Regions from separate parts of the Magnetovibrio massiliensis genome, predicted to be linked through region 1. Evidence: riboswitches for the same ligand, from Rfam matches in the RefSeq annotation. Region 1 holds a riboswitch; the other holds the start of a gene.
The links. Region 1 has a riboswitch for S-adenosylmethionine ahead of V5T82_RS06525 (nitrite/sulfite reductase). Riboswitches for the same ligand answer to the same signal wherever they lie in the genome.
Positions count from the first base shown of each region.

Region 2: another riboswitch for S-adenosylmethionine. It lies ahead of metZ (O-succinylhomoserine sulfhydrylase); the one in region 1 lies ahead of V5T82_RS06525 (nitrite/sulfite reductase).

Region 1 covers NZ_JBAHUR010000003.1:327,987-343,033, reverse strand. The annotation lists gene V5T82_RS06525 (nitrite/sulfite reductase) at 1-1,406, opposite strand, end outside; SAM riboswitch at 1,644-1,723, opposite strand; gene V5T82_RS06520 (hypothetical protein) at 1,852-2,166, opposite strand; gene V5T82_RS06515 (hypothetical protein) at 2,371-2,544, shown strand; gene mobB (molybdopterin-guanine dinucleotide biosynthesis protein B) at 2,541-3,056, opposite strand; gene V5T82_RS06505 (HyaD/HybD family hydrogenase maturation endopeptidase) at 3,117-3,614, shown strand; gene V5T82_RS06500 (hydrogenase expression/formation C-terminal domain-containing protein) at 3,756-4,190, shown strand; gene V5T82_RS06495 (hydrogenase small subunit) at 4,207-5,295, shown strand; gene V5T82_RS06490 (hypothetical protein) at 5,292-5,957, shown strand; gene V5T82_RS06485 ((Fe-S)-binding protein) at 5,954-7,219, shown strand; gene V5T82_RS06480 (nickel-dependent hydrogenase large subunit) at 7,238-8,962, shown strand; gene V5T82_RS06475 (sensor histidine kinase) at 9,077-10,642, shown strand; gene V5T82_RS06470 (diguanylate cyclase domain-containing protein) at 10,680-11,555, opposite strand; gene mobA (molybdenum cofactor guanylyltransferase MobA) at 11,607-12,239, opposite strand; gene V5T82_RS06460 (AsmA family protein) at 12,472-13,347, shown strand; gene V5T82_RS06455 (hypothetical protein) at 13,426-13,713, opposite strand; gene V5T82_RS06450 (MFS transporter) at 13,818-14,999, opposite strand; gene V5T82_RS06445 (DMT family transporter) at 15,004-15,047, opposite strand, start outside.
Region 2 covers NZ_JBAHUR010000008.1:44,114-59,160, forward strand. The annotation lists gene V5T82_RS11055 (hypothetical protein) at 1-195, shown strand, start outside; gene V5T82_RS11060 (hypothetical protein) at 225-404, shown strand; gene ubiA (4-hydroxybenzoate octaprenyltransferase) at 415-1,338, opposite strand; gene V5T82_RS11070 (16S rRNA (uracil(1498)-N(3))-methyltransferase) at 1,395-2,135, shown strand; gene V5T82_RS11075 (glutamate--cysteine ligase) at 2,139-3,494, shown strand; gene V5T82_RS11080 (EAL domain-containing protein) at 3,605-4,822, shown strand; gene V5T82_RS11085 (LysM peptidoglycan-binding domain-containing protein) at 4,826-7,207, opposite strand; gene V5T82_RS11090 (tetratricopeptide repeat protein) at 7,232-8,266, opposite strand; gene tldD (metalloprotease TldD) at 8,442-9,875, opposite strand; SAM riboswitch at 10,041-10,118, shown strand; gene metZ (O-succinylhomoserine sulfhydrylase) at 10,177-11,379, shown strand; gene V5T82_RS11105 (chemotaxis protein CheB) at 11,548-14,775, shown strand; gene V5T82_RS11110 (hypothetical protein) at 14,806-15,047, shown strand, end outside.

The sequences.
Region 1 (15,047 bases):
ACTTGGTAGTGCGGCGCCGGTTTGCCGGAAATTTTCTTCGCCACACCATGCAAACCAATGTCGGCAATATGGTGATGACCGCAAGAGTTATGGCAGCCGGAGATGCGCAGCTTCACAGCCGGCAAACCGGCAAATTCGGGTTCCGCATCCAGCAAGCTTTCAGCCAGGGAATGGCTGTCGGTAATGCCGATGGCGCAGGTATAGGTGCCGGGGCAGGACACCAGATTGTCCATGGCATGTTTGCGCCCACTGGCATCCAAACCAATGTTTTTAACGTTATCGATGAAGGGCTCAACGGCGGCTTTGTCTAGACCCACAACGACAATGTTTTGATCGCGTGTGAGGCGCAGTTCATCGGCTCCGGCCTTTTCTGCCAAGTCGGCCAATTGTTCCAACTGACCCGACGTCAGCCAGCCTAAGGGCACTTCAACACCGACGGCAACGCCGCCGTTGGGCTGGTCGATGGCCCCGCGCAAGCGCAAATCACCCGCGTCTCGCGCTTGTGACCAATCCAGCTCTGCCCATTGGCGACGTTCAAAATCGCGAATGGCGTTGAACTGCTCTTTGACCAAGCGAACGAATTCCTCCGCGCCAAAGCGTTTGACCAAGAACTTGGTGCGGGCCTTGTTTTTGTTGATCCGGCTGGAATGGGCCACATGCACGCGCGCCACGGCTTCTTGAACCGCAGGCAGTGCGTCTTCGGTGACGAAGTCGAACACGTCTATAGACTTGGTTGGATGGGTGCCCAACCCGCCGCCGACGGTGACACGGAAACCTTGTTCACTGTCCCTATCCGTCGCAATAAAACCCAAATCGTCAATGGTGCTGAGACCGCAATCTTGCTCGCAGCCCGAAACCGTCGTTTTGAACTTGCGCGGCATGTGCTGGGTCAATGGATGGCGCAACCAGGCACGCGCCAACTGATCGGCCGCAGTTGCAGCGTCGGTTAACTCTGCCCCGCAAAACCCGGCTTTGGGGCAGGCCGTGACGGCGCGGAACGTATTGCCGGACGCTTCACGTGTGCTGACACCGCCTAAGTTGAGCCCCTCAATCAGCGGGGTCAGATTCTTCAACGCAATGAAATACAGCTGGATACCTTGGCGCGTGGTGATGTGCACGTCGCCACCCCCATGGGCTGCGTTGGCCCGGGCAATGGTGCGCGCTTGGGCAAAGCTTAAGCGTCCACCCGGCTGCTTGATGCGCATCATATGCTCACCCGCTTGGCGCTGCTCATAAATGCCAAAGCGCAGACGGAACGTCTTCCACCGGTCGTCATGCCAATCGCCTGCAATGTAGCTGGAAATGCCTTTGCGAAACTCTGAAATATCGTCGACGGAGGACAGGGTTTGTTCCGAGAAATCCGCCCAATCCGTGCTCTGGGCTGTATTGGCGCGTTGGTGTGTCATGGTCTTACATCCTTGATTTAAGGGCACAGAAACCCTTCTCGTCAGGCCTTGAAGCCTGCGAAATGCTGTGAATTTGTGATTGGTCGCGATTTAAAGCGTGCGGTTACGCTGCGCTGCACATCGACGGTAAGGATGAAGACAGAAAGTTCATCGGATGCTCCTTGATGTCCCCCTGGGGCATTTGGAAAGGTGTACGTGTGTTCAACATCTCAACCGCCTTTGATCATTTTGGACCCGCGGTGCCTTTCCGCGGCGCTTTAGCTTTGATTTGTTCACGCGGTCGCAAGCTGCCCCCTCAAATCACCGCGGATCAATTCGACACATATAAATGCACCCAGGGATGATCATCCTGTGACACCCATAAAACACACAAGAAGTATGGCTGTCAATTTATAAAAACACATTTTTTTGTTATTTAAATATAATACACACAAACTTAAGTGTGTTAATAACTTTTAGCCCGCACCCTCTCCATCGCCGGACCCATTGCGCGATAGCGTAAGATGGCACCGGTCACGATTAAAATGACACCGAAGATACCCCAAAAAAAAGGATGCACGGCGATTTCGAAGGGGGTGACAAAAAAGCCTCTTGGAGGTTCAAGAACATTGTAAAGAACAAGATAGGCAGCCGTAAACAAAGCCAGATATATCCCCGCCTTAAGCAATAGATTGAAGAGGACAAATGCATTTGGGTCGGTGTTGCGCATCTCGCGTTCAACGCGATTCCAAAATTCTGGGCTGTCTGTATCCAACTTCATGACCACGCTCCTTTCCGTGCGAATGAAGAGTATGAAGGCCTAAGCGTAAAGAATTTGTATGTGATGACCGTCACTGCAGATTCGCTCAGACCGTCTAGACTTGAGATATTGAAGATAACCTTAATAACCTGGAAAGGTTTGACTGTTAACATATGCCCGTATCGATCAAGAATGATCGGGGCACTGGACGAAGGAGACCTGAGAATGAGGTACTACCTGAAACATGTGGACGATGTCGCCAATCAGCTAACCGCTCTGGCCGACAACTTGGTTCAACACTTAGGCGTCGATGGCGCGTTGGAGGCCTGCCGCGAAAATTCGTGGTATGGCGTTCTCAACGAAATCGAAAATCGCCTGAATATGGGTGTTTGGAGCTAAGCGTCCAAAGAAATGTGCGCGATGATGAAGTCGGCCACCTGCCCGACGTCATTTAAATCGATTTGCGGTGTGGCCAACCCATCAATCTGCTCATCCGTCGCAACGCCGATGATCGTGTCGTCTTTGGACGCCAAGAGCGCTTTGCCTGTAGAAGGCCTGTGAACTTCCAGCTTGGCATAAGGATGTGACTTGAACCCCTCGATCAACAAGATATCCACCGATGACATCTTGGCGATCAACGTTTCCATATCAAATGCAGGGTCTTCACGCAGTTCATGCAACAATACCCAACGGTTGTTTGAGGTCAGCAGAACTTCCTTCGCCCCGGCCTCTCTGTGGCGATAACTGTCCTTGCCTGGTTTATCCATGTCAAATTTATGATGCGTGTGCTTCATCGTCGACACCGTCTTTCCGCGCTTAATCAGCTCGGGAATCAGATTGCTCAGCAGTGTGGTTTTGCCGTTTCCGCTAAAACCAATCACGCCGAGGATATGTTTGGGACCTGAAGTCATCGTTTGGGTGTCACATCGTTTTCACTGGTTTTGGAGATCGAACTATGTATGCTTCGCCATATGGATACAAGTCACGACTCCACCAATTCAGAAATTTTGGTCTTAGGCCTGGGCAACATCTTGTTGACGGATGAAGCCGTCGGTGTGCGGGCGCTCGAAACCCTCAAAACCCACCCTGAATTCCCGACCCAAGACGTCAAGCTTATGGACGGTGGCACCATGGGTATGACCTTGATGGTGGATATGGAAGACGCAGGCGCTCTGATCATCATCGACGCCGCACAGCTTCAACAGCCCGTTGGCACCGTGCAAGTCTTTGAAGGCAACGAAATGGATCATTTCCTGCGCACCCGTGGGCGTAGCCCGCATGACATCGGCTTGGACGACATCATGGACGGGCTGCGCTTGCGCTCTGCTGTGCCACAAAAACGTGCCCTGATTGGCATCCAGCCCAAAGACCTGCGGGTCGGCGAAACCCTGACCCCAGCTGTGGAAGCTGCCCTTCCCCAAGTGGCGGACTCTATTATTTCACTTATAAGTCGCTGGAATAAAAAATAAATTAGCATATTAGTGTTGTACTAATTTGTGCAACGCGGTATAATTTACGTTACAAAATTGTTAAACCTTGTAACATTAGATAGCTTCGTTTATCGTGTTATAAATTTGAAGGTTTCTAATCGGTTGAGGGGGAATTCGCCGATGGATTGCAAAATACCGCAATCAAATACGTCTGCTGAGATGGATGAGATCCTATCGTTTGTAGAAACGGGGAACGCTCCGCCTCTTTTAAATGAAATTCTACACGCTTTAACCGCGCTGATCGAAACGGGGCAAGAAACCACCATCGATCTGGGCGCGATGCCGTTTGCGACGGGTGACGAGCGCATCTTTAACGACATTCTGGGCACGGGCGAAGTCAGCTGTGTGCTCACTGTTTTGGGCGAAAGCCGCATTCACGAAACCGCCATACCGGGTGTGTGGCGGATCGAACATTTTGATGAAAACGGCGAATATCAATCCCGTTTCATCGAAATCACGTTTATTCCGCAGATTTTGAAAACGCAGCCCGAAGACGCCGAACGTGGCGTTCGCGAGTTGGCGGAACGCATTTCTGAATTGAACACAAAAGACTGAAGGGAGAACCCGACTAATGGAGACCACCCCTAAGTTGGCAGACATGATGAAGACCCACGGCATCAGCCGTCGCGCATTTATGAAGTACTGCGCGTCACTGACGTCTTTAATGGCTTTATCCCCTGCCCTGGCCCCGCGCGTTGCAGAAGCACTGGAAAGTGCAGCGCGCCCGTCCGTCATCTGGCTTTCCTTTCAAGAATGTACCGGGTGTACGGAATCCATCACCCGCTCTCATTCTCCCAGCATTGAAGATCTCATCTTCAATGCGGTATCGCTGGACTACCACCACACCTTGCAAGCCGCATCCGGCCATGCTGCCGAAGAGGCACGCGAGCATGCGATGAAAGAGCACTGGGGCAAGTACCTGGTCGTGGTCGACGGGTCGATCCCGATCAAAGATCCCGGGTTTTCGTGTATCGCAGGCATCTCGAACTTAGACATGCTCAAGCAAACCGCTGAAGGTGCTGCCGCCATCGTGTCCATGGGCACGTGCGCGGCCTACGGCGGTGTCGGCCATGCCAAACCGAACCCCACGGGTGCGGTTGCTGTCACCGACATTATTAAGGACAAGCCGATCATCAACGTGCCCGGCTGCCCGCCTATCCCGGTGGTCATGACTGGTGTGTTGGCGCACTTCTTGTCCTTCGGTATTCCTGAACTCGATGAATTGGGCCGTCCCAAAGCGTTCTTCGGCAATGCCATCCACGATCGCTGCTATCGCCGACCGTTTTACGACAAAGGTCTGTTCGCAGAAGGCTTTGACGACGAAGGTGCCAAAGAAGGCTGGTGCTTGTACAAGCTCGGCTGCAAAGGCCCGACCACCAAAAGTGCGTGTGCAACGGTCAAGTGGAACAACGGCGTCAGCTTCCCCATCGAAGCCGGCCACCCGTGTTTGGGCTGCACAGAGCCGGACTTTTGGGACAACGGCGGCTTCTACAAACCGCTGTCCGTTCCGTCAGGCGATTATCGCAAAGCCGGTGTCGCTGCCGTCGCAGGTGGTGCGGCTCTTGGTGCGGCAAGCGCCATGCTGGCCAAATCCGGCAAGGCCAAAGCAGCCAAAGCCCACGAAACTGTGGATGCTCATGATCTGGAGAAATCGTCATGAACAACGAAGCATTTGATCTCTTGATGTGGGCGCGCGGACCTGGGTTCGACATCGCGCTTATCATCTTCCTCGGTGGCGTTGTGTTGCGCCTTGTGGAAATCATTATCTTGGGCCGCAAAAAAGATTTGGCTGCACCAAAAGGCCAGCCCGTCGCCCAAGGTATCAAAACCATCTTCACCCGCACCTTCCCACGTGAAGGCTTGGTGAAGTATGCGCCGATCACATACATCGGCGGCTACATTTTCCACTTGGGATTTTTCATCGCGTTCTTCTTCTTCGCCCCGCACATCGCTCTATTTACGGATGCGTTCGGCATCTCTTGGCCGGGCGCAGGTCGTGTGATCGTGGAAAGCTCGACGGCTTTAGCCTTGCTAGCCATCATCGCGCTGTTTTATTCACGCATGACCGATCCTGTGCGCAAAGCCATCACCACGTTCGATGACTATGTTGTGCTGATCTTGAGCGCCCTGCCCTTGATCACGGGATATGTGGCCGTCAACAAACTGTTCGGCGATCCGACCTTGATGATGGCGCTGCACGTTCTCAGTGTTGATCTTCTGCTGGTCGCCTTCCCGTTTACCAAGTTGATGCATGCCTTCACGTTCGTGATGGCACGGTATTACAACGGCACCATCCAAGGCCGCAAAGGAGCTGAATCATGACCGCAACATTGACCCGCGGCCTCAATGCGCTGCGCGAACAAATCGATGCCCCGGTTGCCAGCTTCTTTTCCAGCTGTGTGAGCTGTGGCTTGTGCGCGGAATCGTGCATCTTCTACCGCGCCACCGAAGATCCGAAATACACGCCGATCAAAAAGCTCGACTTGATGCGCCGCATCTGGTCGCGTGAATTCACCCTGCTGGGCCGCTTGGCCGGTATGGTGGGCTTGGTCAAACCGGTGACGGATGATGATCTGAAAGGCTGGGAAACCTTGGTCTATGACAGCTGCACCATGTGCGGACGCTGTTCCATGGTTTGTCCGGTCGGCAACGACATCACCATGATGATCCGCAAAATGCGCGAAGGCATGTCGGCTGCAGGCCACGCCCCGGTCGAACTGATCGGTGCGGCGGAACGTCATACCGACGGCAACAGCCCCATGGGTGATTTGTCGAAAGCCTTGGAAGCTCAAGTCAAAGCCGCTGTGGCCGAAACGGGCATTCCCATTGAATTCGACAAAGAAGGTGCGGACTACATGGCGATCTTCTCGGCCCAAGAAATTGCCGAGTTCCCGGAAGTCATCGGCTCCATGGCGCGCATTTTCAAAAAAGCGGGGGTGACTTGGACCATTTCCATGTCTGCCTTCGAAGCCACAAACGTCGGCATCCAACTGGGCAACCGCGACGTGGCACGTAACTTGGTCTTGCGTGTGGTCGAAGCTGCCGAACGCCTGAAAGTCAAAGGCGTCATCAGCCCCGAATGCGGCCATGCCTATCAAGCTTTGCGTTGGGAAGGTCCGAACCTGATCGGTCGCACCTATGGTTTCGAGGTGATCCACATCATCGAGCTGTTGGACAACCTGCGTGCCCAAGGCAAGCTGAAAACCAAGGGCAAGGACGATCGCCGTCTCACCTTCCACGATCCGTGTCAGATCAACCGTCGTGGCGGCATCAATAAAGAGCCGCGCAACCTGATGAACATGGTCACAAGCAACTTCGTCGAATGCGAAGACGCAGGCACCATGAACTGGTGTTGTGGCGGTGGCGGCGGTGTCGGTTCGAACGAACGTGCCGAACAGCTTCGCCACGCGGCGTTCAAGTTCAAGAAGGCGCAGTTCGACAAGGTCGAGCCCGACGCCATCGTGACCATGTGCGCCTATTGCCACCACACATTGGACAACGTGTTCGAAGAATTCGACATCGAAGAAGAGGTCATTCAACTGACCGACTTGGTTGCCGAATATCTCGATGACGCAGATGCTTAGAGCTAGGGGAATTGAACAATGAATAAACGACTGGTCGTTGACCCGATTACCCGCATCGAAGGGCACTTGCGTATCGAGGCCCAGATGCAGGACAACACAATCGCCGAAGCGTACTCTTCGGGCACCATGGTGCGCGGGATCGAACTGATCTTGCAAGGCCGTGACCCGCGTGATGCTTGGGCCTTTGCGCAACGTATCTGTGGTGTGTGCACCCTGGTGCACGGCATGGCGTCCGTGCGCGCGGTTGAAGATGCGTTGGGCTATAAAATCCCGCCCAATGCACAGCTGATCCGCAACCTGATGATCGCGGCTCAATACGTGCACGATCACGTGATGCACTTCTATCACTTGCATGCGCTGGACTGGGTGGACGTGGTGTCTGCGCTGAGCGCTGATCCCAAAGCCACCGCGGACTTGGCGTCGAGCTTGTCCAACTATCCAAAATCATCGCCGGGGTATTTCTCGGATGTGAAGAAAAAGCTCAAAACCTTCGTTGAACAGGGTCAGCTGGGTATCTTCGCCAACGGATATTGGGGACACCCTGAATACAAGCTTCCGCCCGAAGCTAACTTAATGGCGGTGGCCCACTATCTCGATGCACTTGAATGGCAGCGTGATGTGGTGCAACTGCACACCATCTTCGGCGGCAAAAACCCACACCCGAACTTCCTCGTCGGTGGTGTGGCCAGCCCGCTGGATCCGAACTCCGACAGTGCCATCAACATGGAACAGCTGGCGAAGATTTCGGACGTCATCTCCAAAATGGAAGCCTTCGTCGATCAGGCCTACCTGCCCGACACGCTTGCCATCGCCAGCTTCTATAAAGACTGGGGTGCCAAAGGTGAAGGTGTCGGCAACTTCATGACCTATGGTGACTACCCGACTGGGGACACGTTCGATCCGTCCACATTCAAGGTGCCACGCGGTGTCATCTTGAACCGCGACCTGTCCACTATCCATGACGTGGATTTGGACAATGAAAGCGAAATCCAGGAATACGTCGATCACGCTTGGTACGATTATTCCGGCAAGGCTGAAGGCATCGGTCTTCACCCCTACAAAGGTGAAACCAACCTGAACTTCACCGGCCCCAACCCGCCCTACGATCAGCTGAATGTGGAGCAGAAATATTCCTGGCTGAAGTCTCCGCGTTGGAACGGCAAGCCCATGGAAGTGGGGCCCCTGTCACGCATGCTGATGATGTACGGAACCGGTAATGCACACGCCAAGGAACTGGTGGACATGACGCTCAACAAACTGGACGTTCCAGTGACGGCCTTGTTCTCGACCTTGGGTCGTACGGCCGCACGCACATTGGAAACCAAGATCTACTTGGACTTCATGCGCGGTTGGTACAAGGAACTGCTCGCCAACATTCAAAGTGGCGACACCAAAACCCACAACGAAGAACTGTGGGATCCCAAAACCTGGCCGAAAAAATGCCAAGGTGCGGGTTACATGGAAGCTCCGCGTGGGGCCTTGGGTCACTGGATTGTTATCGAAGACCAAAAGATCGCCAACTACCAAGCCATCGTTCCCACCACCTGGAACGCCGGTCCGCGCGATCACCACGGTCAATCCGGCCCTTACGAAGCCGCCCTGCAAGGCCACAACTTGGCGGTTCCGGATCAACCCTTGGAAATCCTGCGCACCATTCACAGTTTCGATCCGTGCATCGCGTGTGCTGTACACTTGAGCGGTGAAGACGGCGAAGAAATGTTGAAAATCAACATCGATCGCTAAGCGGTCGAGCAAAAACGGCAAAGGGCGGCTCTTGAGGCCGCCCTTTTTGCTTTCCGTTCATTATGATCGTATACTTCAGTTTCATTAATTCTTATCTAGGGATCCCTTCGGGCAATGTCTCCCAACATTCGGGCCGTTATTCAATACGCAGCTCCACTTGCATTGTTTTTAGTGTTGGGTTCGTTTTTGTGGGTCGCAGATCGCTACGTCACACAAACTCAGGCAGAACAGCAATTCGAAAAAACACGCGTCATTGCCGAACAAGCTGCGTTGCGGCTGGAAGAGTTTTTTGAGAACCGGTTTCGGGTCGTCGAATTGGTTTCCCAAAAATGGGATTCTCAAACCACGTACACCCAAGAAAACTTCACCTCTGAAGTTTTGAGTTTTCAAAACCTCTTTAAGGGCTTTCAAGCCACCAATTATGTCGCGCCGTCTGGGGTGATTGAATGGGTCGTGCCCGAACAAACCAATCCCAACACCAAGGGCAAAAACGTCCTGAGCATCCCGCCTGCGGCGAAAGTGTTTCAACAAGTTTCCGAAAGCCTGGAGCCATTGGTGACGCCGCCCTTGAAGTTGTTTCAAGGTTTCACCGGCTTTGTCGGCTATTTCCCCGTAAAAAAGGACGGTCAATTCGATGGCGTGGTAACAGCGGTCTTTCGCACATCCATTGTGATTGAGGATGCCGTTTCCGACACCTTAAACAATATTGGGCCGTTTCAAGTGTCATCCGGCGATCAAAGTGTTTACCTCAGCCAAGATGCAACGGACCAAACCGACTACACCGTTCGCCAAACTTTCAAAGTTTGGGACCGCACCTGGACGCTATCGCTCGCCCCGACACCGTTCGCCCCGTCCGCAGGTCTTGGATTGAACTGGGGGGTGTCCATTTTAACATTGCTCGTCTCAGCGATGCTGTCCGTGTTGTTGTGGATGTACCTCAGACGCCAAGAAGACTTGTATAATGCGAAGATCCAGGCCGAAGCCGCCAATCAAGCCAAATCAGAATTTTTAGCCAATATGAGCCACGAGCTCAGAACGCCGCTGAATTCCGTTATCGGCTTTTCCGAAATGATCAACCTGGAAACCTTCGGCCCGCTGCCCGACCAGTATAAGGAATATTCCGGACTGGTGATGTCCAGCGGCATGCATTTGTTGGAAACCATCAATCAAATCCTCGACATGTCGAAAATTGAAGCGGGCGAAATGGTGCTTGAGATTGAAGAGGTTCCCATCAAGACCCTCTTGGATGACGTTTTGCTGACCTTGAAATCTCATCTGGTCGGCAAAGACATCGAGATCATCAACGATTCACACCATACTCATACCTTGCGCATTGACCCTTTGCGCGTCAAACAAGCGCTCTTCAACATCATCGGCAATAGCATCAAATTCACCGACAAAGGCCACATCCGTATCTACAACGATTGTGATGATGCAGGACATACATTGGTCATCGAGGATACAGGCATCGGCATGAGCCATGCAGAAGTCCAACTGGCACAAAAACCGTTTGGCCAAGTTGATGGCACGGCCTACACCCGCCAAACAAAAGGCACGGGGCTTGGTCTCAATTTGACACGCAAGATTATGGAACTGCACGGCGGCGAGATGTTGATCCGCTCGCAGCCGGATTTGGGAACCAGCGTGCGTCTAAGCTTCCCGCCCGAAAGCGCCGTCTAAAACGGCACGACGCGGATCAACACAACCTGCCTGTTGCTTAAGACGTGCGCTTTTCTTGATCTGCGCGCATGGATTTGTAGGCCAGTTTGATGGCGTCGTCCAAATTATCGGTATCGCCGGGGATCATCGCACTGCCGATGGAGCACCCGATCTTGACCCGGCTGTCTTTATAGACAATGTTCCCCGTCAACTTGGCGCGCAGTTTCGACATCAAGTCTTCGACGTGTTCCATGCGGGTGATGCCGGGCGAAACGGCGATAAATTCATCCCCGCCCGCACGCACCGTCGTATCGGTTTTGCGCAAGATTTGCTGAATGCGGTCCCCAAAAACTTTCAGGACTTGATCGCCGCATTCCGTGCCGTGGGCTTTGTTGATGCCGTCCAAGTCATCAACGTCGATATAGAACACCCCAACGAACCGCCCGACACGCGTCGAGATGTGGATGGACTTCTCAGTGTATTCGGTTAGATACTGACGATTGGGCAGCGTGGACACGCGGTCATAAAACGCCATCTTGCTCAGCGACGACATTTTGTCTTTGCGGTACGTTGCAAAGGTAATGGCGCGCTTTAAGTCCTTGGCCGTGAAGTGGCCTTTGAGCAAATAATCATCTGCGCCATAGCGCAAGGCTTCGACATCGAAGTCTAAAGCATCCAATGCACTGATGACAATGAACGGAACGTTTAAGTTGGCGGCATCGACGTCTCGCAGGACTTCCGTCGCGTCGTGCCCGTCGGACAAGTCATAGTCCAACAGCACCAAGTCGTATTCATTGCCTTGTTGAATGGCGCGGACACCAAAATCAAAGGTGTCCGCCCAATGCATGTCGAGTTTTGAACCATAAATCTCAGCCAAGAGCCGTTTGGTATGCTCATGGTGAGCATGTTCGTCCTCGATATGGAGCACGCGCATCACTATTCCTATTACGATTCCCTATTATAAGAGAGTAGGAATGTATGCGCTCTAAATCAAGCTTGCGGCTTGGCTTAAATCATCTGCGGTATTGATGTTGAAAAACGGGTCCTTGCCTTCGGTTTCAAAGTCGACCTTTGCGACTTTGAATTGGCCCGTCCAGGCGTCAACTTTGCGCACACCTTGGTCCAACATAGCCTTGCGCAGTTCATAGCGCATTTCGACCGGCCACACACCGATCACCGGATGCATTTGCCCATTGGACGACACGGTACCCATTTCAGCACCTTCACGCGTAATGGCGGCACGAACGCGAGCAACCCAGTTGGGCGGCAAGAACGGCGTGTCGGTGGCGAACGTCGCGATCCAACGGGCTTGCGGGGCGTGGTTGACGACACATTCCATGGCGCTCAAAACACCGGCCAAGGGGCCTGCATGGCCTGGGATGTTGTCACTGATGATGGGAAGTCCCATTTCCGGGAAGCGGTCCGGATCTCCATTGATGTTGAGCATCAACGAACCCACTTGCGGTGCCGCGTTCAAGGCAGCACGCTCCAATAGGGTTTTGCCGTCGAGCTCTTGAAGACATTTGTCACCGTCGCCAAAACGGTTGGATTGGCCACCGGCCAACAAAACGCCCGCAATTTCACGGTCGCCAGTGGGATTAAAGGCTCGGGTATTCATGGGGAGGTCACCTTTTCTTACGAATCTAACTTAACAAGTGTCACATAAAGACGTTAAATTTTCGAGACGCCCCACCAATTTTTTGCGTCTCATTTGCATAAATCAGATATGGTGTGCAGTGCAGAAAAATTCAAGAATTTGATCATTGCAACGCACTGTTATTGCAGCCATATACCAACGGGTGCATACTCTCCACTAAGCGTCATTCTTGTGGTCTGAAAGGGTCATTTATATGTTGAAGAAAATTTTAATCGGCATCGCTGTTTTGATCGTTGCCGTCGTCGGCGGCGTTGTATACGTGGCCTCCAATGCCGGTGATTTGGTAAAAGCCGCCGTTGAAGAACACGGTTCGCGCGCAACCCAGGTGAACGTCACCTTGGATGCTGTCGACATCGAACTGGGTGAAAAAAGCGCCGGTATGCGCGGACTTACGGTCGGCAACCCCGCAGGTTTTAAAACCGACAGCGCCATCAAACTGGGCGAAATCAGCGTCAAACTTCATGAAGATTGGTCCCCAGATGTGGTCGTGGTTGAAGAAATCATGGTCAACGGTCCGGAAGTGACTTACGAAATCGGCTCTGGTGGGTCGAACATTTCGAAAATCCAAGAAAACGTCGATAACTTCGTCAAAGCCATGAGCGGTCCAGAAGACAAAGGGGCCTCTGAAGAGAAAGCCGAAGCTTCCGGCGCAGCTGGTGAAGAAGAAGGCCCGAAGGTCATCATCAACAACTTCTACATCAAAAACGGCAAAGTGAACGTTTCCGCCACCTTGTTCGAGGGCAAAACGTTGACCACGCCGCTGCCTGACATTCACCTGACCGACATCGGCAAAGACGATCCCGACGGTGGCGCAAGCCCCGCAGAAGTGGTCGAACAGCTGATCAGCGCCATCACCGACAAAGCCGGCGGGGCTGCCAGCGGTGTGGACCTGTCGCAACTGGGCTTGTCCGATATCTCCGGCAAAGCGGCTGAAGTTGGCAAAGCGGCCACCGACGCGGTCAAAGGGGCTGCTGAAAACCTCGGCGATGCTGGCGGTGAAGTCGGCAAAAAGCTTGAAGGGGCCGGCGATTCCATCGGCGGTGCTGTTAAAGGGCTGTTTGGCAACTAAGCCCCCCCCCTCACCTAACCAAGATAAAAGCCCAGCTGTGAAAGCTGGGCTTTTTCTTTGGTCGCGTCTTATACCAAATTACTGCAAAGGATGGCGTTTGTTGTGCGCAGTCAATTTTTCAATGGGCAAAGACAACGAATGCCCAAAGGGAGAGTGATTGTCTTCGTACAGATTTAGGGTGCGCAATTTTGTTTCCAAACACATGCAGCAGTCTTCAAATCCGCGCATTTGTTTGTACAGGCAGTTTTCACAGGCGTTGTGTTCAACTTGGTTATAAGACGACCACAAATGATAAGCCCGCAGAAACTGACCATTGTGAATGCAGTCCACAATGGTGTCTAAAACCTCATTGTTTGTGGGATACATTTTACAGCCTCTCCATACAAGCATTCAGACATACAGAGTATAGCCACGACTGAACATGCAATCAAAACAAGAATACGTCACGGCCCGGCTTGCCCATGATTGCCTCACGCTTCCTTGCGTTTTGTGTAAGCATACCAAAGCGTTGCCGTGAACGTCAGGACCAAAAACGGCGCCATGCCGTAGTTGACCGCATCCCAACCCGACACGTTAAACAGTCCGCCGGACGAAAAAGACCCGGTCGCGGCGGAGGCAAAAACAATGAATTCGTTCACGCCTTGGGTCTTGGCTTTTTCGGAAGGTTTATAGGCTTCGGTCAGCAACGTCGTGCCGCCGACGAACAGGAAGTTCCACGCCACACCCAGCAAGACAAGCGCACCTGTGAAGTTCAAGAACCCGATGCCCGACACCGCGAACATCGCGCTCAAGATGAACAACGCCATGCCTGTGAACAATATGGTCAGCAACCCAAAGCGGTGTATGAGGCTGCCCGTAAAGAATGACGGCACAAACATCGCCAACACGTGCCACTGAATAACAGATCCGGTTTCGTGCATTTCAAAGCCGCACGCCGTCATCGCCAAAGGCGTCGCGGTCATCACCAACACCATCAGACCGTAACTGGTGGCCGCATTGAGCACGGCGGCAATGAACACGGGCTGGCGCATAATGACGCGCAAAGGCCGCGCCCCTTCGTGGTTGGCCTCTTCCATGGGGCGCGGAATGCGCACGAACGAAAGCGGTATCATGGCGAGAATACTGACCCCCGCCGCCATGGCGAAACCACCGGCAAAGGGGACGGGATCCAACAGATCGCGGCTAAAGACCGCCACACTGGGCCCAACTAAGGCCGAGAGCACGCCACCCAACAGCACAAACGAGGCCGCCCGGCTGACATAGGTCATGGGCGCACTTTCAATGGCAGCAAAGCGATAATACTGGGTGCAGGCCTGATAAATCCCCATGATCAATGTGGCGGCACAAAACAGGACAAAATCACCGATCCACACGGCATACGCCCCCATCAGGCCGCTCACCACGCCAGCTGAAGCCCCGATCAAAAATCCAAACCTGCGCCCGACGCGGCGCATCAACATGGACATGGGGATGGTGCTCGACGCCGTGCCGATGGTCATGATGGCCACAGGCAGCGTGGCCAACAGCTTGTTGTCGGCCAACATCTGACCCACAAGGCCTGCAAACATGATGTACGTGACCCCAGACACCAGATAAAAGCCCTGGGCCGTCGCCAGCATGAAGATGTTCATTTTGTAGTGTGGAACGGACATGGTGTCAGGCGTCTTTCACGGGCTGTGCGGCGGTTGTTTTTGCCGTCG
Region 2 (15,047 bases), on a different contig from region 1:
CAGGCCGAAGTCTTGGACTATGCGCAGAGTCTGTTTAAGTCCTCACAAAATCGTGATGACTTCATCCAAAAACATATTGATTGCGAAGTGACCCGCAAAGGGCGTATTGTACGACTATCCATAAGCGCTTTGGACTATGGCTGGCCTGAAGAAAACTGCGAACACATCGCACCAGCTCCGGAACCGAACGCCTGACACACGCCTTTTTGTGAAAGACAAGTTTCTTGAACACAACGTCGTCGACCGAAACCGCCAGTGCTGAGACCGACGAAAACACGGAGCTTCCGTGCTATTGCTTTGTTGTGGGCAAACCTACTGACACAAAAGACTGCAAGATGACGAGCCGCTGCGGCAACGCCAGCGATGCTGTGTCTGATTTGATCGATACGCACCGTACCAAGTAACGATCCAGGTCTAGGCCGACAATTGGCCGACAATCACCGCCAAAAACACCAACAATCCAAAATCCCGGTTGGACTTGAACCGCGCCAAACAATTTTTCGGCGCGTCAATGTCTAGGGTCGTGACTTGCCATGCTAAGTGCACGGCGGCGGGTAACAAGGCTGGAAAGAACCAAACACTCAAACCGGCAAGCCAACCGGCAAGTGCTACCAAAGTCAGGGCGCCACCGTAGAAGAACACCAACCACCCCTTGGTCGCACCGCCCAGTTTCAGGGCTGTCGATTTGATGCCGACCAAGATATCGTCTTCTTTGTCTTGGTGGGCATAGATGGTGTCATAGCCGAGCGTCCAAAAAATCCCGGCGGCGTACAGAACCCCCGGTGCAGCGCTCAGCTCACCCTTCACTGCGGCCCAACCCAACAGAGCCCCCCAGTTAAACGACAGACCCAAAAAAATCTGCGGCCAATAGGTGAAGCGTTTCATATAGGGGTAAATCACCACCGTCACCAACGACAACACGCCAACGGCGATGGCAAACAGGTTGAACTGCAGCAAGATTGCCAAGCCCAACAGGCACAAAAAAACCAAAAAACCTATGGCTTGTTTGATGCTGACATCGCCCGCCGGAATCGGGCGGGTGGCGGTGCGTGCCACTTGGCCGTCATAATCGCGGTCTGCGATGTCGTTCATCACGCATCCGGCACCGCGCATGATCAAGGCCCCCAACGCGAACAGAGCCAACACGATTGGGTTGGGCCACGTGCCTTCTGAGGCCAGAGCGATAGACCACCAACACGGCAACAGCAACAGCCACGCCCCATAGGGACGGTCCAGTCGCATTAAATACATATAGGGCTTAAGCGCCCTGGGGGTTACGCGCGCAATCCAGCTTTCGGTGCGAATATCGCTGGCGAGCGGCTGAGCTTGATCGGTCATGGCAATAGTTGTACGTCAAGGCTGTACCCAAAAGCAAACTTGCTTATGATCGAGCTATGACTTCAACCAAGACCATCACGCGCCTTTACTGCGAAGGCCACTTGAAAGCTGCTGAAACTGTCGTTTTAAGCGCTGGGGCTACACACAAGCTGCGCGCCGTTTTACGCGCCCAAATTGGTGACGAGCTCTTGCTGTTCAACACCCAAAACGGTGAATGGCGGGCGGAACTGGTGTCTCTAGGCAAAAACAAAGCCGAAGCTGTTTGCCGCGAACAAACCCGCATGCCCCAGCAAGAACCCGGACCGTGGTTGGCATTTGCCCCGCTGAAAAAGGACCGACTGGACCAAATCGTAGAAAAAGCCGTGGAGTTGGGCGCCGAACGCCTGATCCCCGTGATCACCGCGCGCACCGAAAACCGACGGCTGAGGATGGAACGCTTGAACCAACAAATCGTGGATGCGGCTGAACAATGCGAACGTCTGTCTGTCCCCGCCCTTTCCGATCCCGTCCTCTTGTCAAAGCTGGGCGACGTCTGGCCCCAAGACCGCACCCTATTGGTTGCGGCCGAACGTCAAGACGCTCCCCCCTTAGCCCAAGCTGTCCAAAACGCAGACCAGCCCCTTGGCATTATCATTGGACCCGAAGGCGGTTTTGAGCCACAAGAGCTTGACGGGCTTTTAAATTTGCCCATCTCTGTCCCAATCAATTTGGGCCCGCGTATACTGAGAGCCGAAACAGCAGCTATCTCCGCCTTAGGCATTATTCAAGCCATTTCAGGCGACTGGCAGAAAGATTAAATCATGAGCGATAAGAACACCCCGATCACCGATAAACGTCAACTGGTGGAATACTTCGAAAGCGGCTGCAAACCCCGCGATCAATGGCTGATCGGCACCGAACACGAAAAGTTCGCCTATCGCTTGGACGATTTGCGCCCGTTGGACTACGAAGGCCCGCAAGGCATCAAGCTTCTGTTGGAAAAGCTCCAGCGCTTCGGCTGGGATCCCGTCACAGAAGACGGCAACATGATCGCGTTAAAACAAACGGACGGCTCGTCCGTGACGTTGGAACCTGCGGGGCAGGTGGAACTGTCCGGCGCGCCGCTCGACACCATCCACGACACCTGCAAAGAAGTCGGCACACACCTGCAACAGGTCAAAGCGATTGCTGCCGAAATGGGCATCGCGTTTTTAGGCATTGGCTATCAGCCCAAATGGCCGCGCGACACCATGCCGTGGATGCCTAAAAACCGCTACGCCATCATGCAGGACTACATGCCGAAAAAAGGCTCGCTAGGCCTGGATATGATGCAGTCCACGTGCACCGTGCAGGTGAACTTGGATTTCGACAGCGAAGCCACCATGGTCAAAATGTTCCGCCTATCTTTGGCGCTGCAACCGATTGCTACGGCCTTGTTCGCGAACTCACCGTTCAAAGAGGGTGTGCCCAGCGGGTATTTGAGCTATCGCAGCCACATCTGGACCGACACCGACCCCGACCGCACCGGCAGCTTGCCGTTTGTGTTCGAAGACGGCTTCGGGTTTGAACGCTATGCCGATTACATGCTCGACGTGCCCATGTACTTTGTCTATCGCGACGGCAAATACATTGATGCCTCCGGCCAATCGTTCCGCGACTTCCTCGCCGGAAAGCTCCCGGCACTTCCTGGCGAATATCCCACCGAAAAAGATTGGGAAGACCACCTGACCACGGCATTCCCCGAAGTGCGTTTGAAAAAGTACATGGAGATGCGCGGTGCGGACGGCGGCCCATGGAGCCGTATTTGCGCCCTGCCCGCCCTTTGGGTGGGCTTGCTCTACGACCAAGACGCTATGGATCACGCCTGGTCCATCGTCAAAGAATGGTCGGCCGAGGAAATCGCCCAGCTGCGCGAAGACGTCCCGCGCTTAGCTCTCAACACCCCGTTCCGCGACACCAATGTCGGCGACATTGCCATGGACGTGTTGGAGTGCGCCCACGAAGGCCTGGTGCGCCGCGAACGCTTGGACGGTGTGGGCTTGGACGAAAGCCGCTTCTTAAAACCCTTGTTCCAAATCGCCGAGGGCGGCCTGACCCCTGCCGAAGATTTGCTGTTCGCCTACGAACGGCGCTGGAAAGGCGTGGTTGATCCGGTATTTAAAGAATACGCCTATTGATTGAGCCTAATTTTACATATGCATAATCTTTATTGCCCGGGCGTTTCGGGATGTGTACGATTCTGAGAAGAGGGGTCGAAAACTGAAGGCTATGGGGGGCTTCCCTAATCATGAGCGACGGCAAGATTGCCCTTGCTGAAATTGAACAGGCTCTGCACAACGGCGAGTTTTGTTTTCATTTCCAGCCCAAAATTTCCTTTCAAAGCGGTGCTATCATCGGCGGGGAAGCGCTTTTGCGTTGGCAAAAAGAAGACGGCCAACTGATCCCGCCCGGCCTGTTTTTACCCCAAGCCGAAGAAAGCGGTTTTATCACCGACATCACCGCCGTCATGGTGACCGAACTGGTCCAAGACATTGCACGCTTGCGCGTGACCAAGCCTGACATTCAAATCGCGTACAACGTCTCTGCCCAAGATTTGCACTCCCCGTATCTGGTGAAAATGCTGCGAAGCTTCATCGGCAACCAAGTCATAAACCCCGGCAACATCCAAATCGAAATCACGGAAACCGCCGTGGTTGACCAGTCGTCGCGCATCCACAACACCCTGTTGGATTTGGTGGCACTGGGCATTGAGATTGTGATGGACGATTTCGGCACCGGGTATTCGTCCTTGGATTTGCTGAGCCAGTTGCCGTTCTCTGCACTTAAACTCGATCAAGGCGTTGTCGGACGCATGACCGAAGACGCCAAGAACACCCACATTGTGCGCTCCAGCCTGTTGATGGCGCGCGAAATGTCCATCAAGACCATTGCCGAAGGTGTCGAAACCGAAGGTGTGTATACCTTCTTGCTGGCTTCGGGCTGTGTCGAGGCCCAAGGTTTTTGGATGAGCCGACCACTGCCCATCGAAGCCTTTATGCAAATCTTAAAAGACCAGCCCAAGTGGCCGTCTTCCCAAATGGGTTTTTTGTACAACGCTTGGGTCAACCACTTGTCCTATCGGCGCAAAGTGTTGGACACGGTCTATACCATGACCATGACGAAACCCGACGAGTGGGCCAAACTGCCTTTGCTGGATTTACGCCACAACCCGGCGTACTGCCGTTTGGGTCAATGGTCCAGGGATGTGAAACGATCGGGCTCGACCAACACGGTGTACGAAAAACTCGAACAGCTTCACCGCGACATGCACGCGGCGGGCGACACCTTGATCAAAACCGTGCAGGCCCAGCCGGGCAACAATGCCGTGATCAAAGCCACGGACGATTTTTTACGCCTGTCGGAACTGGTGGACAAAGAAGTGACGTCCATCGTCTCCATCTCCTTTGCAGACGGCCTGCATGCGCGCAATCCCGAAGACCTGATCGATAAGTTGGAAGGGGCGTAGCCCTTAATCGCTTTCTGCACGGATTAAGCCGACTTCACGCCACCAACGCACACACTGTCCGATCCAGCGACACAGCGGCACTCCCAAATTCATCAACGCTCTGCCACGAACCGTCCCGATGGAGTTGAGCCCTTCGCGTCCCGCCATCTCTTCAGCCCAGGCTTTGGCAAAGCCGTGATAAATGATCAGTGTCAAAAAATCGGACCGGCGCATGACCTTCACCAAGGGTTTTGCCCAGAAATGATAACCCACGATCACATCCGGATCGTGGAACGCCAACCGCACGCCGAACCGACTGTCGGCATTATAGATAGCATCGGATAACAGCCCCCGGCGGTGAAGCTCGGTGCAGATGACCGTGCCGCCAGCATCACCGGCACCATTTCCCTTTTCATCCAGAGAATAAGTGCCATCCTTGTTCGTTGCTCTATTGGTCTGGTTTGGGTTTGCCTTCTGATTCCCCACACCCACAAGATTTCCGCGGCCATCAAATTTACCATTACCTGTCGTACTGGCGTTTTGTGCACGCGCCTGCCCACGTGCGTTTGCGCGGGCGCCGTCAATCGCCATGTGATCTTCCGTGTTACCCCAGGTTTTTTCTTCGTTTGCCGAAACCTTGCGCCCACCCCTATTGATAACGTTGCCGCCTTCGTCATGAATATAACCATTCATGTCCAATGTACGTTGTTGCGATTTGGAGAATTGCGTAATGATCATCTCACGTTCTTGCTGCTCCGCAACAGTGCCTGCTTTGCCCGGCTTTGTGTCTGGATAGCCGTAAACATATTGCTCTTCCCCTCTGCCAAAGACGATTTCATTGAGCGGTTCTGCCTTAAGGGTTGCCACTTCCCGCACACCATTCAACGCAGGTAGCCCTGCGCCAACCGCAGAAGCTCCAGTTCGTGCTTTCCCCCCAGAGGAACGCGCAGCGGCGTCGGCTTTCATCAAGTCGTCCTGTTTTCTGGAAAGCCCCGTTTCCTTTTGCTCGTGCGCCCAAGACTCCATTGGACTTGGCACCTTCGATGGTGTGTTGGAAACATTTGGCGCAGATTTTTTCGCGGCCGTTGCGTTGTCGTTGACCTTGACTGATGCAAACGGCTTTCCTGCCCCAAGGTTGCGGGAGAACTTGTTCACCTCTTTCATATAACGGTTGGCCGCTTGCATTGGGTCTTCCCCCATTTTCATTTTCAAGCTGGGGCCAAAGGTGGATTTCTTTGATTTTTGCGGTTTCGCAGGCTTGGTCTGCGGGGCCTTTACCTCAGCGCGAAAGCTGTCGAGGTAAGCATTAATGCTGGCCTGGCTGTAAAGATTGTCGACTTCCGTATATTCTTGAGACGGATAGCCCGCATCCACGGCCTTATCCAATAGACCATGCGAACGCGATGACGGCGTGGAAGACGCCGGGGCTTTGTCGGGCGTGTCGTACACCTTCAACGATTGTCCCGCCTGAACATAGTTGGGGTTTGAGACGGTATCTTTGTTGAGTGCAAAGACTTCCTGCCAAGACATGCCGTGGCGTTCGGCAAAACCGATGAGGTGTTTGTCTTCGCGGGTGATGACGTCGGTTTTGTAGCTGGGAGGTGCAGCAGGGGTGCCGACTGGTGCAAAGGTCGTCGGGGCCGGTGGATTGATCGAAATACCGGGGACAGGTCCACCGCTGGATTTTTGAGACCCTTTGGCGTTCAAATCAAACTCAGCGGCCCAAGTGCGGTCTTTTTCGACTTCTTCTGTCGTTCTGAGTAAGTCCACCAGAGGCGTTGAGCTTTTCAGCCCCCTCCATGTTCCATGTCTGTAGTCTTTCCGCTGTTGGGATGTTGGATAAGAAGGACCTTCTTCCAGAGCAGAATACAAGTCTTCAATATCAACCTCAGAAAACTCACTGTAATAATTCTCAACACTTGGCAATTGAGAATTTACAGCGTGTACCCCACCAACAACCCCCAGAACAGGTTGTCCGGTCGAAAGCATTTGATTTTGAGCTGCCAAACCAGCATCAACAACTTCTGGGGCCATATCCTGAAATTCCAAAGAACTGCGAAGTTGGCCTGAAGAAATCTGTGTTGCCGCCATACCTTGTTGAAGGCTTGATGCGAGCTCAAAAGGTCTGTCTGGGCTCGGCGTGTTGTCAATTACACTGTTCATCAACGCCTTCGTTTCACGGTTATCTTTAAAACGTGAAGATAAGGCGAAAAAATGATTTCGTTCGTCCAGATTCAGTTTTGTTTGTTGAATGTCAGCTATTCCCGGGTAGCCATTAAGTTCTGTTTTCCCTATGGCCTTCACGACCCCTTCTTCTGCCGTTTCCAAAAGATTGTCTTTCTGTCTTGATTTTAGGATATTATTCACAATACCAGTCAAGCCTTTTTTTGCTGAGTTTCCAGCCATATCATCACCTATTATTTCGAGTTGTTAGGAATAGTGTTTTTTAAGTCGCGTCAGTCTGCATTGAAGATATGCAGGGAATTCGATCACTTGATTGAACGACCACAGTGTATATGCAACAGCACATTCCCTGTGATCATCGAGTGTGTGTTTCAAGCAAACCGAATTGAAATCATTGTTGTTGATGCAGACTGCGGCTGCTTGCCCAGCATACGTCGCAGGATTTCGAAACCACGTACTAAACAAGTCGTATGCAACCCTAAACTGGGCTTTTTGCTCTTCTTGCGTCAGGTGATATTCAATGATGCGAATTGTTCGATCATCAACGGCCTCACCCAAAAACGCTGCCATATAACGATACTGCTGCGCCAATCGATAGTTTTTCTCTGTCCCCATACCCCAGGCAAACGCGATGGACAAAGCAAGGTATCCCCGAGGATTCCCTCCGCCTCGCACTCGCATCAAATCATGAATTCGATATTCTGAAGGCTGTAAAGCCCAGCTCTTTGATGAGTAATAATTGGCAGCATAAAAGTCCCGATTTTCGCCCGTTGCCTTTCGATACCACTCTAAGGCCACATTTGTCTCACGCTTCAAACGCGCCCACTCTCCAAGTTCGTTTTGGGCATACGGATGGCCGTTCTCCGCGGCAATGCGCATGCTGCGTTTCCAATCATCAATTTTTATGATGCTTGGGTCATCCGTGTAAAAATCGACGGAGTCTGGATCGTTTGTCAAAGCCAGCATCAAATGTGCAAATGCATCATTTTGGGACAGCGCTTTCTCCATCCAGGATTTCGCCTGCACCTCATCTACAGGCACACCCCATTCACCCTCAGCCAACACATACGCCAAAAACCCCTGCGCCTGGGCGTTGCCGCTTTCGGCCAGTTGCACCAGCAGTTCATAAGCCTTGTCGAACTCCCCCGCATTCGCCGCGCGTTCCACGTCTGCCTTGGTCACAGGCACATCGCCAGCCCAAGCCGCAGACCCGGCAAGGGGAGCCGTGAACAAAACCAAGCCCACGGCCATCGTTTTCAAAATTGTCTTCAACTGAACCATTTGGCAAAAGCCCTTGTGATACAAAACGCCATCGTCGCAAGAAAAATAACATGGCCACTCTGGGTTGTCAAGGATTATTTACCTATCATGCCGGTGAAGAACTGGATCACCCGAGCATAACGGGTGCCAATAGGCTGGAGATATTATGCCTTGTCCGTTCGTTTGGCGCTGAGCTTTAAGCCGCCGTGCCGCCGACCGTGAGGTTTTCGATGCGCATGGTGGGTTGGCCGACGCCGACGGGGACACTTTGGCCGTCCTTGCCGCACATGCCGATGCCGGTGTCCAACTTGCTGTCGTTGCCGATCATGGAAATGCGTTTTAAGTCTTCCGGCCCGCTGCCGATCAATGTGGCACCTTTGACCGGAGCCGTGACTTTGCCGTCTTCGACCATATAAGCTTCGGTGCAGCTGAACACGTATTTGCCGGACGTGATGTCCACTTGGCCGCCGCCGAAGTTGACAGCATAAAGACCGTTCTTCACGGACGCCAAAATTTCGTGCGGGTCCTTGTCGCCGTCGAGCATGTATGTGTTAGTCATGCGCGGCACAGGTGCGTGAGCATAGCTTTGACGCCGTCCATTGCCCGTCGAACTTTCGCCCATCAGGCGCGCGTTCATGCGGTCTTGCATGAAGCCTTTCAAGATGCCGTCTTCGATCAGCACCGTGTTGTTCGTCGGCGTGCCTTCATCGTCAATGGTGAGCGAGCCGCGACGCCCTTCGATGGTGCCATTGTCGACCACCGTGACGCCTTTGGACGCCACGCGTTCGCCCAGCAAGCCTGAAAAGGCCGACGTCTTTTTGCGGTTGAAGTCGCCTTCTAAGCCATGGCCCACCGCTTCGTGCAACAACACGCCCGGCCAGCCCGGCCCCAACACCACGGTCATTTCACCAGCCGGTGCGGGTACACTATCTAAGTTCACAATGGCTTGGCGCAGCGCTTCGTCGGCGATGTGTTGCCATTGTTCAGGGGTGACCCAGTTGTCGTATTCGGCCCGACCACCCGCGCCGTACGATCCACTTTCCATGCGCCCGCTTTGTTCCACCACGACGGAGATATTGATGCGCACCAGTGGCCGCACGTCGGACGCCACCGCGCCGCCGGGGCGCACGACTTCAATGGCCTGCCAGTTTCCCGCAAGCGAGACGGAGACTTGTTTCACCCGTTCGTCCTTGCCCCGCACATAGGCGTCGATTTCGCTGAGCAGCTTGACCTTCACGTCAAACGCCATGGCGTTCAGCGGGTTGACGTCGCCATAAAGTTTCACGTTGGTTCCTTGGGGCGGTTCGGCTAGGGTGCCGCCTTGGCCCTTACAGACCGACTGAACCGTTTGGCCTGCACGTTTGATGGCGTCTTCTGACAGCTCCGTCGCGTGCGCATAGCCAGCCGTTTCGCCGGAAACCGCACGCAGCCCAAAACCTTGCGCCGTGTCGAAGTTCGCAGACTTCAGCTGCCCGTCGTCAAACAATAGGCTTTCGGACTGGCGGTATTCCAAATACAGCTCACCGTCGTCGGCTTGCCCCAGTGCGTCCCCCACAATCGAGCACACCCGGTCGCGGTCCATTCCGGTGCGTTCGAAAAACAAGTTGGTCGTGGTGGCGGTAAAGGACATGTGGGGCTCTCCAGTTTTTTTCTGTCTTCTCGTATGCCAGAGGGTTTTGTGCGCTGCAAGTTATATGGGCGCTGGAACGATAATCGCCACCCCTATTCCCTACCAATCCGGTGTAAATCCAGGCAGACCCCCCTTGACGAACCGCTGAACTTTGGGCATTTATGGCCTCTGAAACGTGGTGATTTGGCCGATCGGCTTGCGGCCACGAAAAACAATCCGCTAAAAGATCGAAGTAATGGGATTGCAAACGTTAGCCCTGGCCTTCGGTCCGGGCTATTTTTGTTTGCAAAGGAACAGTTTGATGAGCACCGACAAGACCAAAACCGACACCTCTTCGTGGCGTCCCGCCACCCGCCAAGTGCGCGGTGGCATTGATCGCACGCCGTTTGGTGAAACGTCCGAAGCTTTGTTCATGACCTCGGGCTTCGTTTACGACAGTGCAGAGCAGGCTGAACGATCCTTCACGGGTGATGAAGACCATTACGTCTATTCCCGTTACGCCAACCCGACCCTAACCATTTTCGAAGACCGCTTGGCTGCCATCGAAGGCGCGAAGTACTGCAAAGGCACCGCCAGCGGCATGGCTGCGGTGTTCGGCGCGCTGGCTCCGCACCTGAAGGCCGGGGACCGCATCGTTGCCGCCCAAGCTTTGTTCGGCGCGTGCTATCACGTCATCGCCAACATCTTGCCCCAATGGGACATCCAGGCTGAATTCGTAGACGGCACGGACTTAGACGCCTGGGCCAAGGCGCTCAGCACACCGGCTCAAGCCGTGTTCTTGGAAACGCCGTCCAACCCGGCGCTGTCCATCATCGATATCGCCGCCGTGTCCGAGCTGGCCCACAAAGCCGGTGCTTTGGTGGTGGTGGACAACGCCTTTGCCTCGACCGTGTTGCAACACCCCTTGGAATTGGGTGCGGACGTGGTGACCTATTCCGCCACCAAACACATTGACGGCCAAGGACGCTCCTTAGGCGGTGCGATTTTGTCCAACAACGAAGATTACCTAGAAAACACCGTCGCCCCATTTTTGCGCCAAACCGGACCGGCCCTCAGCCCTTTTAACGCCTGGGTCCTGATCAAAGGCATGGAAACGTTGGAACTACGCGTTTCGCGCCAGTGTGAAAACGCTTTGGCGGTGGCCGAGTTCCTCGCCACCCAAGACGCCATCGAAGAAGTGATCTATCCGGGACTGGCTTCTCATCCACAGCACGAGTTGGCCCTGAAGCAAATGTCCGGCAAAGGCGGCACCATCGTGGCCTTCCATGTCAAAGGCGGCAAAGAAGAAGCGTTTAAGCTGATGAACGCCCTGGAAATCATCGATATTTCCAACAATCTGGGCGACGTCAAAAGCTTGATCACCCACCCGGCGACAACCACGCACCAGAAAATGAGCGCCCAAGAACAGCTCGCGGCCGGCATTCGCCCCGGTACCGTGAGATTGTCCGTTGGCATCGAAGATAAGCTAGACTTAATCCAGGATTTAGCCAGCTCTTTAGAATAAATCTAAAATTTATAAAATATACACAAAAATAACCCTTTTAGATGACCTTAAGGTATAGCAGAATACCCTTGGGAGCCAGGTGCCTACCTGAGGGGTTACATCCAAGTGGACGAACATCGAGATAAAGCAAATAAAGATGCTGAAAAACATCCATCGCATATTGTGTGCATGGGTGCATCCGCTGGCGGACTAGAAGCCATTCAAGCCTTTTTCAAGACACTCCCGGCTCAAACCGGGCTGTCTTTCGTGATCGTTCAGCACCTTTCCCCGGACTATAAAAGCTTGATGGATGAGCTGATCGCCAAGATCACGCCGATCCCCGTGCGCATTGCCGAAGACGGCGCACTTGTGGAACGCGACACCATCTATTTGATCCCGCCCAAAAAGAACATGCGGATCGAAGAAGGTTGCCTGTCTTTGATGGATCAAAACCGCAATCAACAAACCGTCAACCTGCCCATCGATATTTTCTTGGCATCCTTGGCCCAAGACTCAAAAAGCCAGTCCATCGCCATGATCCTATCGGGAACGGGTTCCGACGGCACCCGCGGGTCACGCGCCATCAAAGAAGCCGGCGGCATGGTTATGGTGCAAGAACCCGGCAACGCCAAATTCGACGGCATGCCGAAAAACGCCATTTCGGGCGGCTTCCCGGATTTTATCCTGCCCATCGAAAACATGGCGCATCAGTTGATGTCCTATGTCAAACACCCCAACACCACGCTGAAAACCAAAAGCGGGGCGTTGTTGGAAGAAAAAACCGGCATCACACGCTTGTTCTCTTTGCTGCGTGAAAAAAGTAAAATCGACTTTACCTATTACAAGCCCAACACGGTGTCCCGCCGCATCGCCCGGCGCATGACGGTCAACCAGTTGGAAGACTTGAACGACTACATCACCTTGGTTGAGCGCAATTCGTCCGAGCTCAATACCCTGTTCCGCGAACTGTTGATCGGCGTCACGAGCTTTTTCCGCGATCCGGAATTGTTTGCCATGCTGGAAAGCAAATGGCTGCCCGAAGCGCTGGAGAAGGCAAAGGGGCGCGAATTCCGCATCTGGATTTCCGGTGTCTCTACGGGTGAGGAAGCCTACAGCTTTGCCATCTTGTGTAACGAGATCGTCGAAAAATTCGACCAACCCGTCGACATCAAAATCTTCGCCACCGACATTGACCAAGATGCCATTTTCTTTGCCAGCAACGGCATCTATCCCGAAAGCATCACCGCCGACGTTCCGTCCCATTTGCTGAACAAATACTTCTTCCGCCATGCGGAAAGTTTCAAGGTCTCCCGCGCGCTGCGCGAAATGGTGGTGTTCGCCAAACACGATTTGATCAAAGACCCCGCCTTTACCAACATCGACTTGGTGAGCTGTCGCAACGTCTTGATCTATTTCCAACAGCCCTTGCAGCAAAAGGTTGTCGATACGTTCAACTTCTCCCTGCGTCCCGAAGCCATATTGGTCCTAGGCCCCAGCGAAACCACAGGCACGGCAGAAAAACTGTTTGCCTGTTTGGACAACCGCTGGAAAGTGTTCCGTTCGCGTGGACAGAAGTCGGCATCTCCCAATACGGGCGCTTTTTCCGGCGGGCGCATGAGCCTCACCAATGGTTTTTTGGGTCGCCAAACGGCTCATGCCACGGTTGAAGAAGACCGCGTGCTGGCGCGTTTGATGGATGTGGTCGGCACAGACTATCTGCCGTTTTCCATGATTGTGAACGAGTCTAACGAACTGATTTATGTGTTCGGAGAATCGTCCAGCTACCTCAATCCGCCCACAGGACGGGTCATCAACGACGTCTCGAAAAGCGTTATCCGCGATCTCGCCATTCCTTTGGCAACGGGCTTGACCAAGGTCTTCAACTCGCGTTCCGAACAGACGTTTTCCAACATCGTGATCAAGTCCGGACCGGGCGAGCGCGTTTCGGTCAACATGAGGATCAAGCCCCTGCCCGACCAAAAGGGCAAAGAACAGCTGGCGGCAGTCTTCATCGAAAGCACAGCTCTCAAGCCCGCCGAGCCGGGCAAGGAAATCGACACCACGACCTATGACGCCAGTCAGGAATCGCAACAACGCATCACGGATCTGGAACAAGAGCTTCAGTTCACCCGCGAAAACCTGCAGGCCACCATCGAAGAGCTGGAAACGTCCAACGAAGAATTGCAGGCCACCAACGAAGAACTTCTGGCCAGCAACGAAGAGCTTCAAAGCACCAACGAAGAATTGCAATCGGTGAACGAAGAGCTGTTCACCGTCAACGCCGAACACCAAAGTAAGATCATGGAGCTCACCGAGCTCAACAACGATCTGCACAACTTCATGAATTCTGGCAACGTCATCACCTTGTTCTTAGACGAACAGCTGAACGTACGCCGCTTCACGGATAATGCTTTGAAAGTCTGGAGTCTAACTGAACACGACGTCGGACGTCCCTTCGATCACTTGGCGCAGAATTTATCAGGCGCGAACTTGGTCGATTTGGTCGAACGCGCCAACCGCACGGGCGAAACCATCAATCAAGAAGTTCACACCGCACACGACAGTGAAATCTATCTGCTGACGCTTCAGCCCTATGTGGTTTCTGAATCAACCCGCACAGGCGTGGTCATGAGCTTGAGCAACATCACGGCACTGAAACAAGCCCAAGACAACGAACAACGCGCACTGGAACGCGCCAAGGAAGAGGCTGAAAAATCCAACGACGCCAAGTCGAACTTCCTCGCCGCCATGAGCCACGATTTGCGCACACCACTAAACGCCGTGATCGGTTATTCGGAATCCATCCTTCACGAAGTCTTCGGACCCATGGAGCATGAAAAATACGGCGATTATATCCGCATCATCCACAACAGCGGCTATCTGCTGCTGAGCTTGGTCAACGATATTTTGGACATCTCCAAAATCGAAGCGGGCGAATACGCCATCACGCGCTCACCGTGCAATATGGGCGAATTGGTCGAACAAAGTGCGACGCTGATCCAGCCCAATGCCAAAGAAAAGAAAATCGACGTTAAATTCGAAATTCCGGGCGATCTTCCGCCGTTCGATGTCGACGCGCGTGCCTTGACCCAGGTGTTCAACAACCTGTTTAACAACGCTGTGAAATACACCGGCATCGAAGGCACCATCACCGCGAAGGTCTACCAACAAGGCGAGGCCGCCGTTGTCGAAATCATCGATACCGGCATCGGCATGGACGAAGACCAGCTGCGCTCCGCGTTCGAACCCTTCCGCAATTCCACCGCAGCTGTCGCTTCGACGGAAAAAGGCACGGGGTTAGGGCTGTATCTCTGCAAGCGCCTAATGGACATGCATGGTGGAACCATCGAATTGACCAGCACGCCCAACAACGGCTTGACCGCGACTTTGCACTTTCCCCAAAATATCGTAACATAAGATTGGGCAGCACAGTCAGGGAGAGAGCGTTTGACACAGGCAAAAATTCCACCGGTTGCATTTACGGTTGACGCCGACAACATCATCATTGACGTCAACGATCAATGGGACCTGTTCGCCATCGAAAATGACGCGGACGGGTTGGTGCACGCACACGTCATCGGACAGCCCTTGTTAAAGTACGTCACAGGCGATTCCACCCGTATGTTTGTTGAAGTCATGCTTCAAGGTGCGCGTGTGCGCAACACCATTATCTCCAAGCCCTATCGCTG